2 regions of the Streptomyces sp. NPDC056224 genome follow, and region 1 is predicted to be linked to the other one. Evidence: riboswitches for the same ligand, from Rfam matches in the RefSeq annotation. Region 1 holds a riboswitch; the other holds the start of a gene.

What was found. A riboswitch is a leader RNA that binds a small molecule or an ion and turns the genes downstream of it on or off. The one in region 1 is predicted to bind glycine.
Region 2: linked by a shared signal. The riboswitch ahead of gcvP (aminomethyl-transferring glycine dehydrogenase) and the one ahead of gcvT (glycine cleavage system aminomethyltransferase GcvT) in region 1 are both predicted to bind glycine.

The regions. Positions count from the first base shown of each region.
Region 1 covers NZ_JBHJTK010000030.1:79,360-86,606, forward strand. Annotated here, with positions in the region: gene ACFCZ1_RS27825 (ABC transporter substrate-binding protein) at 1-83, opposite strand, end outside; gene ACFCZ1_RS27830 (ABC transporter permease) at 124-1,116, opposite strand; gene ACFCZ1_RS27835 (enhanced serine sensitivity protein SseB C-terminal domain-containing protein) at 1,624-2,364, opposite strand; gene ACFCZ1_RS27840 (enhanced serine sensitivity protein SseB) at 2,420-3,154, opposite strand; gene ACFCZ1_RS27845 (AAA family ATPase) at 3,245-3,895, opposite strand; glycine riboswitch at 4,095-4,198, shown strand; gene gcvT (glycine cleavage system aminomethyltransferase GcvT) at 4,355-5,470, shown strand; gene gcvH (glycine cleavage system protein GcvH) at 5,582-5,962, shown strand; gene glyA (serine hydroxymethyltransferase) at 5,978-7,234, shown strand.
Region 2 covers NZ_JBHJTK010000024.1:97,321-104,567, reverse strand. Annotated here, with positions in the region: gene ACFCZ1_RS25230 (bifunctional nuclease family protein) at 1-341, shown strand, start outside; gene ACFCZ1_RS25225 (MerR family transcriptional regulator) at 522-1,160, shown strand; gene ACFCZ1_RS25220 (DNA polymerase IV) at 1,211-2,608, shown strand; gene ACFCZ1_RS25215 (PRC-barrel domain-containing protein) at 2,682-3,047, opposite strand; glycine riboswitch at 3,160-3,258, shown strand; gene gcvP (aminomethyl-transferring glycine dehydrogenase) at 3,454-6,339, shown strand; gene ACFCZ1_RS25205 (DUF5999 family protein) at 6,415-6,612, opposite strand; gene ACFCZ1_RS25200 (hypothetical protein) at 6,873-7,247, opposite strand, start outside.

The DNA of each region.
Region 1 (7,247 bases):
CCGTCGTCGCCACCGCACGCGGCGGTCAGCGACAGGGCGGCGATCACGGCGGTGATCGCGAATGCCTGCTTTCTGCGGATCACGGTTGTCCAACCTCCATGGTGGGTGAATCGATGAAGCGCTTCAGTTGCCCTTGGGGTCGAGTGCGTCGCGCAGCCCGTCCCCGAAGAGGTTGAACGCCAGGACGGTGATGAAGATCGTGATACCGGGGACCACCATGTACATGGGGTCGTCCTGGTAGATGGGGACGGCGTCGGACAGCATCTTTCCCCAGGAGGCCGTGGGCGGCTTGACCCCGGCGCCGAGGAAGCTGAGGGCCGCTTCCGTGAGGATGTTGGTCGGGATGATCAGCGTCGCGTAGACGAGGATCGGGGCGACCAGGTTGGGCAGCAGCTCCTTGATCAGGATGTAGCCGCGGCCCGCCCCGAGGCTGCGCGCGGCCTCGACGTACTCGCGCTCCCGCAGGGAGATCGTCTGGCCCCGGACGATGCGGCCGATGTACGGCCAGCCGAAGAAGCCGATGACGACGATCAGCACGCCCATGCGGACGCCGGAGCCCTCGAACCCCCAGAGGGAGTTGGGGACCACGGAGACCAGGGCGATGGTGAACAGGAGCTGCGGGAAGGCCAGCAGCAGGTCCATCGTGCGGCTGATGAGACCGTCGACCCAGCCGCCGAGGAACCCGGCGAGCGCGCCGAGCAGGCTGCCGATGACGACCGACACGAAGGCCGCCAGGAAGGCGACGACCAGCGAGATCCGGGCGCCGAAGACGATCCGGCTGAACACGTCGCGCCCATTGGTGGGTTCGACGCCCAGCAGGAAGTCGGAGCTCATGCCGCCGAAGGAACCGAGCGGCGTGCCCAGGTCCGGGTCGATCAGGTCCTCGTGGAACTCGTTGGGCGGGTGGCCCAGCAGGCTCACGATCTGCGGCGCGAAGAGCGCAACCAGGATCAGGAGGATCACGACCACGCCGCCGGTCAGCGCGACCTTGTCGCGCTTGAGCCGCATCCAGGCGATGCGGCCGGGCGAGCGGCCTTCGATGGCCTTGACAGGGACGTCGGCTACGGACACAGGTGCGGGTGTTTCCGCGCTCGTGTCATGCAGTGGTGCCGTCATCGTGGTGGGGACCCCTCTCGGCCGACTGGTGGCCGGCCCATGCCCGCCGCTGTGGCGGCGTTGGTGCGGAGTGGCGCTCGGAGTGCTTGGGACACACAGGACGCGTGTGAAGTGCAGGAATTGCGGGAATTGCCGTGCCGGACAACAAGCAGAGGTGCACATGCCGAGCCGGGTCTCGGAGGACTGACCGGCTCTTGGGTGGGGAGTCTTCATCGGGCGCTCAAGCGGCCGCCAGACCTGCCGGTGATGTGATGCGCAACCGTGATCTGCGCCTACACCTTCCGTTATCCGAACCGTGAGCCCTGTTGAGCGGTGAAACACCTCCCCTTCGGCGCGGAACGGACATCCGGCCCAACTGCCATTTCAGGAGCGGTACTTGGGTGCAGTCCACGGATACGCCGAAGGCCGCACCGATGGGGTCGGGTGCGGCCTTCGCGACACATGTCTGGATATACGGATGTCTGGGGACCGGGCGGAGCGGTCGGGCGGCGCGGTCGGCGGCGCCGGTCAGTAGGGCGGCGCCTGGCCCTCGCGGTCGTAGAACGGACGGGCCTGCGCGCGCAGCCACATCGCGACGGGGTCGTGCTCGTCCGCCAGCGCGACCGTGCACACCGGGACGCCCTCGGGGACCACGCCGACCGACTGCCGCATCATCTCCCGTACGGATTCCAGCGCGGGCGCGGAGGCGTCGTACAGGTCGAGCCCGACCGCGAGGTACGGGGACCCGAGCGCGGGTTGGACCCAGGCGCGGCGCAGCGACCTGACGGCCGGGGTGCGGTGCGCGTGCTGGGTCAGCAGCCCGTAGAACTGCGGGAGCTCGATGGCGGGCTCGGACAGCCGCAGTGGGCCGGCCGGCATCCGGTCCAGACCGGTCGCGATCCGGCGCAGGTCGGCCCAGGGGATGCCGAGGCCGCCGCCCTGGGCGTGCGGGTTGAGCCACAGGCCCCAGCGGTCCGGATAGAGCGCGCGGGCGATGTCCCGCCCGGTGACCACCTCGTAGCCCCGGTTCCAGCCGCTGGCGGCCAGTTCCTGCGGGGAGGTCACGCAGGGCGCGTACCCGAGGCTCTCGACCTCCATGCCGCCGTACTGGGCGTCCGGGGATCCCGGCTGCCCCTGCCACAGGAGCATCCACAGCCGGCCCTCGGAGAGGGCGTGCAAAAGCGACTCGTAACCCTCATACCGCCCTGGAGTCACCTGGCGCAGCATGTGCTCGACCTGCCCGGCCGCGGCCGTGCCTGACGCACTCACCCGGTACCCCTCTTCGTCCGCCCGTCGTCCACACGTACCAACAGCTTAAGCGGCCCTAGGCGAGGTAGAAGGGGCGTACGCGCTCACGAATCCAGTCCGTGACCGGGTCCTGGGCGGCGTCGAGGAGGATCAACTGGACGGGCCAGGGCGCCGGTACGCGGGCCAGGGCCCGGCCGAGGGCCTCCATCGGGGCGCTGCGCATCCCGGCGTCCCATCCCACCAGGCGGACACCGATGAACAGCTCCGGGTCCGCCCCCTCGACGCTGGCGAGGCAGCGGTGTGCCGCGGCGACCACGCCGGCGGCGCGGAACTCCTCGGCGGCGGCGGCCAGGAAGTCCACCGGGTCCTCCTGCCAGTCGGGCTCGTAGAGCCGTACCCGGCCGCCGGAGGACGGGCCGTCGAGCGGGGTCCGGCCGGTGCGGCACAGCTCCGCGACGGCGGGCGGGGGCAGGGGGACGCCGACCGCGCCCTCGGGGTTGAGCGCGATGCCGAGCTGCGGGGGCAGGCCGCGGGCGAACTCGACGGCCGGGGCCACCGCGAAGTCGGTGCCGGGGCCGACGCAGGCGAGGAACTGGGCCTCGGAGCTGTAGACGGGGACGTACGCCGCCCCGCCGATGTCCATCGTGGGCAGGTCCAGGGCGGCCGAGTCCGGTCCGCCGCCGCCGGGCAGCGGCACCCACACCTGGCTGCGGCCGAGCACCTCCAGGATCCGCCCGCCGGCGTCCGGCTGCCCGAGCGCCGCCCCGAGCACCTGCTCCAGCTCATTCCCCGGCCAGCCGCTGCCCTGCATGTGCGTGTGCCTCCGTTGGTTCCGCGGTTCGTCGTGGCCGAGGTTATCGGCCCGGGTGCGGCGCCGCTGCCGCGGCTCCGCCCCAAGGGCTCAGCCGTGGAACGCGATCCGCGTCAGGGCTGCGGCCGAGCGCCGGTCCAGCAGCGTCACCGAGGCGCAGCCGGGCGGTGGGTGGCCGGCCTCCGCGGCGCGCAGCAGGCGGGTCACCGCTCCCCGGTGGCGGGCGAAGGCGTACGCCGACACCCGGCGCCCCCGCGCCGCCTGCCCGGCCAGGGCTTCGGCGGGGCTGCTGTCCAGCAGGAGCAGGTGCAGCGCCCGGCCCCGGCGGCGCGCGGCCGCCGCGAGCAGGCCCCGTACCCAGCTCTGCGTACCGCAGTCGTGGACGATCACCGAGGCCCCGGAGCGCAGGGTCCGCCACAGGCCCCAGTAGTGGGCGGCGCGCACCAGCGGCCGGTAGACCGCGTACGGCAGCGCGCCCGGCATCCGCAGCTCCCAGCGCTCACGGGCGTCCTGGGAGTCGATGGCCGTGCCCTCGCCCGCCGCCCGCTTGATCAGCGTGCTCTTGCCGCCGCCGGGCAGGCCGGACACCACGACGATGTCCCCCGCGGCGAAGGCCAGCCCGTGCGGGCCTCCCGGCCCCGGTCCGCGGAGGTCGCGTACGGGACCGGCCCGCCCGCTCCGCACGCGCGCACCGCGCTGCGCCGGCACCGCGTCCACGGTCGCCGCGGCCGCCGCACTCACGAATCTCCGCACAGTGATCGCCTCCCCCGAATCGGGTCGCCAGGACCCTTGCCCACTGAGTGTAAAGAGACGGTAATCCGGCAGCGCCGGTTCCGGTCCGGCCGCTCGGGCACCGCACGAACTTTCGGGGGCCCACCCCCGATCACCGCGGTGGCGTGCAATGATGTGCGCCATCTGGACCAACTGCATACCGGCCGCTTGAATCCGCGCGGGAGAGTCCCGGCACGCCGCAAGGCCGTGCACGGGCGCCGAAGGAGCAAGAACCTCCCTTGAATCTCTCAGGCCCCGTACCGCGTGGATGAGGCAGATCTGAAAAGCGAGCTGTACGACAGCTCCACCCAAGGTGCAAGCCGAGGATCCCGGGCAACCAGGAACTCTCGGCGAACCTCTCAGGTTCCGATGACAGATGGGGAGGACCCTCCTCGTCATGTCATGCCCTGGGACTCGGGAGCCACACCCATGAGCACTGCCCCCCGTCTGACCGCCCTCGATGCGCTGCACCGTTCCCTCGGTGCGACCATGACCGACTTCGCGGGCTGGGACATGCCGCTGCGGTACGCGAGCGAGCGCGACGAGCACAACGCCGTACGCACCAAGGCCGGCCTCTTCGACCTGTCCCACATGGGCGAGATCACGCTGACCGGCCCGGAGGCCGTCAAGGCCCTGGACTACGCGCTGGTCGGCAACATCTCCACCGTCGGCGTCGGCCGCGCCCGCTACACGCACATCTGCCAGGCGGACGGCGGCATCGTCGACGACCTGATCGTCTACCGCCTCGGCGAGACCGAGTACATGGTCGTCGCCAACGCCTCCAACGCCCAGGTCGTCCTCGACGCCCTGACCGAGCGCGCCGCCGGCTTCGACACCGAGGTCCGTGACGACCGCGACGCGTACGCGCTCATCGCCGTCCAGGGCCCGGAGTCCCCCGGCATCCTCGCCTCGCTCACCGACGCCGACCTGGACGGGCTCAAGTACTACGCCGGTCTGCCGGGCACGGTGGCCGGGGTGCCGGCGCTGATCGCCCGTACGGGCTACACCGGTGAGGACGGCTTCGAGCTGTTCGTCTCCCCCGAGCACGCCGTGGAGCTGTGGCAGGCGCTGACCAAGGCGGGCGAGGGCGTCGGCCTGGTCCCGGCCGGGCTGTCCTGCCGCGACACGCTGCGCCTGGAGGCGGGCATGCCGCTGTACGGGCACGAGCTGACCACCTCCCTCACCCCGTTCGACGCGGGGCTGGGCCGGGTCGTGAAGTTCGAGAAGGAGGGGGACTTCGTCGGCCGCGCCGCACTGGAGGCCGCCGCCGAGCGCGCCGCCACGAACCCGCCGCGCAAGCTGGTCGGCCTGATCGCCGAGGGCCGCCGCGTCCCGCGCGCCGGTTTCCCGGTCGTGGCCGACGGACAGGTCATCGGCGAGGTCACCTCCGGCGCCCCGTCCCCGACGCTCGGCAAGCCGATCGCGATGGCGTACGTGGACGCGGCGCACGCCGCGCCCGGCACCTCCGGCGTCGGCGTCGACATTCGCGGTACGCATGAGCCGTACGAGGTCGTGGCCCTGCCCTTCTACAAGCGGCAGAAGTAACACTTCACACGACCCGGCGTGCAGGCGGTCGTACGGACATCCGTGCGGCGCCGTCTCAGTACCCAAGACCACTGTTCGTATCCACTCCCCCGCATCCAGGAGAATCAGGTCATGAGCACCCCCCAGCAGCTGCGTTACACCAAGGAGCACGAGTGGCTGTCGGACGCCGTGGACGGCGTTTCGACGGTCGGCATCACGGAGTTCGCGGCCAACGCGCTCGGTGACGTCGTCTACGCCCAGCTCCCCGAGGTCGGCGAGACCGTCACCGAGGGCGAGACCTGCGGCGAGCTGGAGTCGACGAAGTCGGTCAGCGACCTGTACTCCCCCGTCTCCGGCGAGATCGTCGAGTTCAACCAGGACGTCGTCGACGACCCGGCCCTGGTGAACTCCGCTCCCTTCGAGGGCGGCTGGCTGTTCAAGGTGCGCATCTCGGAGGAGCCCAAGGACGCGCTCTCCGCCGAGGAGTACACCAAGCTCACCGCCGGTAACTGACCCCAGGGGATCCTGATGTCCGTACTGAACACCCCTCTCCACGAGCTCGACCCCGACGTCGCCGCAGCCGTCGACGCCGAGCTCGTGCGCCAGCAGTCCACCCTCGAAATGATCGCGTCGGAGAACTTCGCTCCGATCGCCGTCATGGAGGCCCAGGGCTCGGTCCTCACCAACAAGTACGCCGAGGGCTACCCCGGCCGCCGCTACTACGGCGGGTGCGAGCACGTCGACGTGGTCGAGCAGATCGCGATCGACCGCATCAAGGCGCTGTTCGGCGCCGAGCACGCGAACGTGCAGCCCCACTCCGGTGCGCAGGCGAACGCCGCCGCGATGTTCGCGCTGCTGAAGCCGGGCGACACGATCATGGGCCTGAACCTGGCCCACGGCGGTCACCTGACCCACGGCATGAAGATCAACTTCTCCGGCAAGCTCTACAACGTGGTCCCGTACCACGTCGACGAGACCGGCCAGGTCGACATGGCCGAGGTCGAGCGCCTCGCCAAGGAGTCCAAGCCGCAGCTGATCGTCGCCGGCTGGTCCGCCTACCCGCGCCAGCTGGACTTCGCCGCCTTCCGCCGCATCGCGGACGAGGTCGGCGCGTACCTGATGGTCGACATGGCGCACTTCGCGGGCCTGGTCGCCGCGGGCCTGCACCCGAACCCGGTGCCGCACGCCCACGTCGTCACCACCACCACGCACAAGACCCTCGGCGGTCCGCGCGGCGGTGTCATCCTGTCGACGCAGGAGCTGGCCAAGAAGATCAACTCCGCGGTCTTCCCGGGTCAGCAGGGCGGCCCGCTGGAGCACGTGATCGCGGCCAAGGCGGTCTCCTTCAAGATCGCCGCCTCGCCCGAGTTCAAGGAGCGCCAGGAGCGCACCCTGGAGGGCGCGAAGATCCTCGCCGCCCGCCTGGTCCAGGACGACGTCAAGGCCGTGGGTGTGGACGTCCTCACCGGCGGCACCGACGTGCACCTGGTCCTGGTCGACCTGCGCAACTCCGAGCTGGACGGCCAGCAGGCCGAGGACCGCCTCCACGAGGTCGGGATCACGGTCAACCGCAACGCCATCCCGAACGACCCGCGGCCCCCGATGGTCACCTCGGGTCTGCGGATCGGTACGCCGGCCCTCGCCACCCGCGGGTTCGACGCCGAGGCCTTCACCGAGGTCGCCGAGATCATCGCGCAGGCGCTGAAGCCGACGTACGACTCCGAGGGCCTCAAGGCGCGCGTCTCGGCGCTCGCCGCGAAGTTCCCGCTGTACCCGTCGCTCTAGTCAGCACTGGGGA
Region 2 (7,247 bases), on a different contig from region 1:
TCGCGCAACAGGGAATGGCCCCTGCCCGACCGCTGACGCACGACCTGTTCAAGGACGTGCTGGAGGCGATCGGCGAGGAGCTCACCGAGGTCCGGATCACGGATCTGCGGGAGGGCGTCTTCTACGCGGAGCTTGTCTTCGCCAGCGGGGTCGAGGTGAGCGCGCGGCCCTCGGACGCGATAGCGCTGGCCCTGCGCACGGGGACGCCGATCTACGGCAGTGACGGTGTGCTCGACGACGCCGGGATCGCGATCCCGGACGAGCAGGAGGACGAGGTGGAGAAGTTCCGCGAGTTCCTCGACCAGATCTCGCCCGAGGACTTCGGCACCGGCCCGCAGTGACGCGCAGGCCGCGTCGTCCACGGGGAAGTACCAGCCCATTCGAGTAGCCTTTCCCCGCAATCGGATACGGGAAACCACTCTCAGGGTGATTATCACTCGGCGTGCCGAGTGTGGCGATCGTTGACGCACCCCTGGTGACTGCCTACCTTCAAGGTGGCAGGTCAAGGACGGAGGGTCGGCGTGAGGATCACGGGCGACGGTACGACCGGGGGCACCCCCGCACGGAGTGACGGTGGCTCGTACCCGCTGCACGGTGGTGCGGCCGGTGCCGCGCGCCGTCAGCCGGAGTCGACGCCGGTCGGACCGGTGGATGGCGAGCCGGCGCCCGAGCAGATCGGATACCGCGGGCCGACGGCGTGTGCCGCGGCCGGCATCACCTACCGGCAGCTCGACTACTGGGCGCGGACCGGGCTGGTGGAGCCGAGCGTGCGGCCCGCGTACGGGTCGGGCACGCAGCGGCTGTACAGCTTCCGGGACGTGGTCGTCCTCAAGATCGTCAAGCGTTTCCTGGACACCGGGGTGGGGCTGCAGAACATCCGTGCGGCCGTGCAGCACCTGCGTGACCGCGGGTTCTGCGACCTGGAGCGGATGACGCTGATGAGCGACGGCGCCACCGTGTACGAGTGCACCTCGCCGGACCAGGTCGTGAGCCTGCTCCAGGGCGGTCAGGGCATCTTCGGGATCGCCGTGGGCGTGGTGTGGCGCGACGTGGAGAACGCGCTGTCCCAGCTGCACGGGGAGCGGGTGGACACCGGCGAGACCCTGGTCGGGCACAATCCGGCGGACGAACTGGCCGCCCGTCGCAACCGGGCCGTGTGAACCCGGCCGGACCGGTCCCGTTGTCAGAGGCGTAGGGCAGCATCGGTGCTGTGAGAGCCGCGCCGACCATCCTGCATCTGGACATGGATGCCTTCTACGCCTCCGTCGAGCAGGCGTCGAAGCCGAGCCTGCGGGGCAAGGCCGTCATCGTGGGCGGCCTCGGGCCGCGCGGGGTCGTCGCCACCGCCTCGTACGAGGCCAGGCGGTTCGGGGTGCACTCGGCGATGCCGATGGCGCAGGCGCGGCGGCTCTGCCCGAACGGAGCCTGCCTGATCCCGCGCTTCAGTCTCTACCGCGAGGTCAGCGACGTGGTGATGGCCCTGCTGCGGGAGCTGTCGCCACTCGTGGAGCCGCTCAGCCTGGACGAGGCCTTCGTGGATCTGGAGGCGGGCGGCGTCGCTTTCGACGGGCCGGGCGCCCGGGCCGCGGGGGAGCGGCTGCGGGCGGACATCCGGGCCGTGACGGGGCTCAGCGGGTCGGTGGGGCTGGCCGGCTCGAAGATGCTGGCCAAGGTGGCGTCGGAGGAGGCCAAGCCGGCGGGTCTGCTGCTGATCGAGCCGGGGACGGAGCGGGAGCTCCTCGCGCCGATGTCGGTACGGACCCTGCCCGGGGTGGGGCCGGCCACCGGCGAGCACCTGCGCCGCGCCGGGATCACCACCGTGGGAGACCTGGTGGAGGCCGGGGAGGACGAGCTGGTCCGGATGGTCGGGCGCGCGCACGGCGTGGGCCTGCACCGGATGGCCCTGGGCCTGGACGACCGGCCGGTGGTCGCGGAGCGGGACGCGAAATCGGTGTCGGTGGAGGACACCTTCGACGTGGACCTGCACGACCGGGTGCGGATCCGGACCGAGGTGCAGCGGCTCGCCGACCGGTGCGTGCAGCGGTTGCGGGCGTCCGGGCACTCGGGGCGCACGATCGTGCTCAAGGTCCGGCGCTACGACTTCTCGACGCTGACGCGCTCCGAGACGCTGCGGGGGCCCACGGACGACCCCGCGGTGGTGCGTGAGGCGGCCGCGCGGCTGCTGGAGGGCGTGGACACCACGGGCGGGGTGCGGCTGCTGGGGGTGGGCGTGACCGGGCTGGCGGACTACACGCAGGAGGATCTGTTCGCCCAGTCGCTGGGCGAACGGCCGCAGGGCGGGCCCACCGAGCCCGACGTGACCGCCGAGGCCGGTGCGGCCGCTGTCACGGCCCCGGAGCACGTGGAGCCATCCGGGGAGCCGGAGCCCGCCCCGGAGCGGCGCTGGGCGGCCGGGAGCGACGTACGGCACGCGGTGTACGGGCCCGGGTGGGTGCAGGGCAGCGGGGTCGGGCGGGTGACCGTGCGGTTCGAGCAGCCGGGATCGCAGCCCGGCCGGGTGCGGACCTTCCGGGTGGACGACCCCGAGCTGGAGCCGTCCGATCCGCTGCCGCTGGTGGGGGAGGGGCCGGCGGCAGCGGAGGGCTGAGGCTTGGGGGAGGCGACACCGTGATTCCCCGCAAGCCCCCGGGGGAGCAGCGGGGCGGGGACCGGGCGGGCACTCAGCCCTCGTCGCCCGCCAGGTGGCCGAAGTCGCGCTGGAAGTCCGTGGGCAGGGTCACGTCCAGGCCGTAGTGGTGGTAGAGCTGGAGCTCCTGCTCCGGGGAGAGGTGGCGGCCGACACCGAAATCGGGGGCGTCCTTGATCAGGGAGCGGTCGAAGGGCACCCGCAGGGTGTCGCCCACCAGCTCACTGGGCTCCAGCGGGACGAAGGCGTCCCGGCTGAACAGACCGGTGCGCACGGCGGCCCATTCCGGGACGCCCGTGGCGTCGTCGAGGTAGACCTCGTCAATGGTGCCGATCTTGGTGCCGTTGCGGTCGAACGCCTTGCGGCCGATCAGGCTGCGCGGATCGATGTCGGTCTGCACGGTCCCTCCAAATGGTCGCAACTCCTCCGTAATGACTACAGAAGTGCATTTCGTTAGCTGAGGCCACTCGGGGAGTGTCCAGATCCTCGCTGGTAGGCTGGGTGATGGCTGTCGACCCTGTGCGGGAGAGTCCTCCGAGTGATCTTGACGGAGGCGCCGAAGGAGCAAATCCTCCCCGGAATCTCTCAGGCATACGTACCGCACGGACGAGGCCACTCTGGAAAGCAGGGGCAGGTACCGGACGCAGTGCCGGTTCCTCTCCTCACCGACGGTGAAAACCGGTTCTTTTCGAGCGACCCTCGAGCGGCCGGTGAAACTCTCAGGTTGAGATGACAGAGGGGGAGGCCGTCCGGGTGCCCGCGCCGTGGTGCCCCTCGCAGGTCATACGACCAGGAGGCCTCCGTACATGACCGCCAACCGCATTCCGCTCTCCCAGCTGGAGCGAGGCATCCCCTTCGAGCAGCGCCACATCGGTCCGGATGCCGAGGCGCAGGCGAAGATGCTCGCCCAGGTGGGCTACGGCTCCCTGGACGAACTGACCGCCGCCGCGGTGCCGGATGTCATCAAGACCGCCGAAGCGCTGAACCTGCCCGAGGCGCGGACCGAGGCGGAGGTGCTGGCCGAGCTGCGCTCCCTCGCCGACCGCAACCAGGTCCTCTCGTCGATGATCGGTCTCGGCTACTACGGGACCTTCACGCCGCCGGTGATCCTGCGCAACGTCATGGAGAACCCGGCCTGGTACACGGCGTACACGCCTTACCAGCCCGAGATCTCCCAGGGCCGCCTCGAAGCGCTGCTGAACTTCCAGACCGTCGTCGCCGACCTCACCGGGCTGCCGACCTCGGGCGCCTCGCTGCTCGACGAGGGCACCGCGGCCGCCGAGGCCATGTCCCTCGCGCGCCGGGTGGGCAAGGTCAAGGACGGCGTCTTCCTGATCGACGCCGACGCGCTGCCGCAGACCATCGCCGTGATCGAGACCCGCGCCGAGCCCACGGGCGTCGAGGTCGTCGTCGCGGACCTGTCGGACGGCATCCCGGCCGAGATCGCCGAGCGCGGCGTCTTCGGCGTGCTCCTGCAGTACCCGGGCGCCTCCGGTGCCGTACGGGAGATCAAGCCGCTCATCGACCAGGCGCACGAGCTCGGTGCCATCGTCACCGTCTCGGCCGACCTGCTCGCCCTGACCCTGCTGACCTCGCCGGGCGAGCTCGGCGCGGACATCGCCGTCGGCACCACCCAGCGCTTCGGCGTCCCGATGGGCTTCGGCGGACCGCACGCCGGTTACATGGCAGTCCAGGCCAAGCACGCCCGCTCGCTGCCCGGGCGCCTCGTCGGCGTCTCCGTCGACGCGGACGGCAACAAGGCGTACCGGCTGGCGCTGCAGACCCGTGAGCAGCACATCCGCCGCGAGAAGGCCACCAGCAACATCTGTACCGCTCAGGTGCTGCTGGCCGTCATGGCCGCCATGTACGCCGTCTACCACGGCCCGGACGGCCTGCGGACGATCGCCCGCCGGACCCACCGCTACGCGGCCCTGCTCGCCGCGGGCCTGCAGGCGGGCGGCGTCGAGATCGTGCACGGCGCCTACTTCGACACCATCACGGCCCGCGTCCCGGGCCGCGCGGCCGAGGTCGTCGCCGCGGCCCGCCAGGGCGGTGTCAACCTCTACCAGGCCGACGCGGACCACGTCTCCGTCGCCTGCGACGAGACCACCCTGCGCGCCGACATCGACGCCGTCTGGGCGGCCTTCGGTGTCAGCGCGGACATCGAGGCGCTGGACGAGACCACGGCGGACACCCTGCCCGAGGGCCTGCTGCGCTCGGACGACTACCTGACGCACCCGGTCTTCCACCAGCACCGCTCCGAGACCGCGATGCTGCGCTACCTGCGCAAGCTCTCGGACAAGGACTACGCGCTGGACCGCGGCATGATCCCGCTGGGCTCCTGCACCATGAAGCTCAACGCGACCACCGAGATGGAGCCGGTCACCTGGCCCGAGTTCGGCCAGCTGCACCCGTTCGCCCCGGTGGAGCAGGCGGAGGGGTACCTCACGCTCATCACCGAGCTGGAGGAACGTCTCTCCGAGGTCACCGGCTACGACAAGGTCTCCATCCAGCCGAACGCCGGCTCCCAGGGTGAGCTCGCCGGCCTGCTGGCCGTCCGCGCCTACCACCGCGCCAACGGCGACGAGCAGCGCACCGTCTGCCTCATCCCGTCCTCCGCGCACGGCACCAACGCGGCCAGCGCCGTGATGGCCGGCATGAAGGTCGTCGTCGTCAAGACCGCCGACGACGGCGAGGTGGACGCGGCCGACCTGCGCGCCAAGATCGAGCAGTACCGTGACGAGCTCTCCGTGCTGATGATCACGTACCCCTCCACGCACGGTGTGTTCGAGGAGCACGTCGCCGACATCTGCGCCCAGGTGCACGAGGCCGGCGGCCAGGTCTACGTGGACGGTGCCAACCTCAACGCCCTGGTGGGCCTGGCGAAGCCGGGTCACTTCGGCGGCGACGTCTCGCACCTGAACCTGCACAAGACCTTCTGCATCCCGCACGGCGGCGGCGGTCCCGGCGTCGGCCCGGTCGGTGTCCGGGCCCACCTGGCCCCGTACCTGCCGAACCACCCGCTGCAGCCGACGGCCGGTCCCGAGACGGGCGTCGGCCCGATCTCGGCCGCCCCGTGGGGCTCCGCGGGCATCCTGCCGATTTCCTGGTCGTACGTGCGCCTCATGGGCGGCGAAGGCCTCAAGCGCGCCACCCAGGTGGCGGTGCTGGGCGCCAACTACATCGCCAAGCGCCTGGAGCCGCACTACCCGGTGCTCTACACCGGCCCGGGCAACCTGGTCGCGCACGAGTGCATCATCGACCTGCGCCCGCTGTCGAAGGCGACGGGCGTGAGCGTGGACGACATCGCCAAGCGTCTGATCGACTACGGCTTCCACGCCCCGACGATGTCCTTCCCGGTCGCCGGCACGCTGATGATCGAGCCGACGGAGTCCGAGGACCTCGCCGAGATCGACCGCTTCTGCGACGCGATGATCGCCATCCGCGGCGAGATCGAGCGGGTCGCGGCCGGCGAGTGGCCGGTGGACGACAACCCGCTGGCCAACTCCCCGCACACCGCAGCGGCGCTGGGCGGCGAGTGGAACCACCCGTACACCCGTGACGAGGCGGTCTTCCCGGGTGGCGTCACGGCCGCCGAGAAGTACTGGCCGCCGGTGCGCCGGATCGACGGCGCCTTCGGCGACCGGAACCTGGTCTGCTCCTGCCCGCCGCTGGACGAGTACGACAACTGAGCATGACAGAAGGGGCCGGTCCGGGAGATCTTCTCCCGGACCGGCCCCTTCGCCGTTCCTCGGTCGCGCTGCCGGCTAGGCCGCCTGTGCCCCCGCGAGCGGGCGGTGCGGGGCGATGATCTGGCCGTCCGGCAGCAGCTCGCCGGTGTCCTCGAAGAGCAGGACGCCATTGCACAGCAGGCTCCAGCCCTGCTCCGGGTGGTTGGCCACCGGGAGCGCTGCCTCCCGGTCGGCGGATTCGGCTGACGGGCAGGCTGGCTGGTGCTGGCACATGGATGCGTTCTTTCGCTGCGGTGTGGTCTGTGTGCTACGGCTCGATGCGTGGTTCATGGCCGTCCCCCTGGGTCATCCCCGCACCCGCGGGGAGCTTGTCATCAGTCTTCCCCCACGACAGCCACTTCGCAGGCATTTCCCGCCGGCTGTCCTCACTGATTGATGACGCATCACTCGTGCGGGCGGTTCAGGCCAACTCCCCTGTCATTTCGGATGGTTCGCACGTGGCCCGAGAGGACTAGGCCGAATGGTCACTCGGGTCAGGCGGCGGGAGCGGCCAGCGACGGCGGGACCGGCGCCGTCGCCGGGGTCAGCCGGTGGGTCAGCACCGGCAGCAACTCGGAGACCGGATGCGGCCGGTACGGGGCGATGCCGGGCGGCGCCGGTGCCAGGGGCACCAGCAGGTCCTCGGCGGCGAGCAGGCCGGCCGACGCGTCGGCACCCACGGCGCCGTGCAGCCACAGGGTCAGCATGTACAGCTCCGGTACGGACAGCAGCCGGGGCTGGTACGCATCGCCGAGCGACTCGGCCTGGCGCAGCGCGCGTTCGGTGGCGGTCACGTAGGGGCCCTCGAAGAAATGCGAGAAGGCCCAGCCGTCCGGTGTCAGCCGGGTGTCGGCCGCCGCGACGTACCG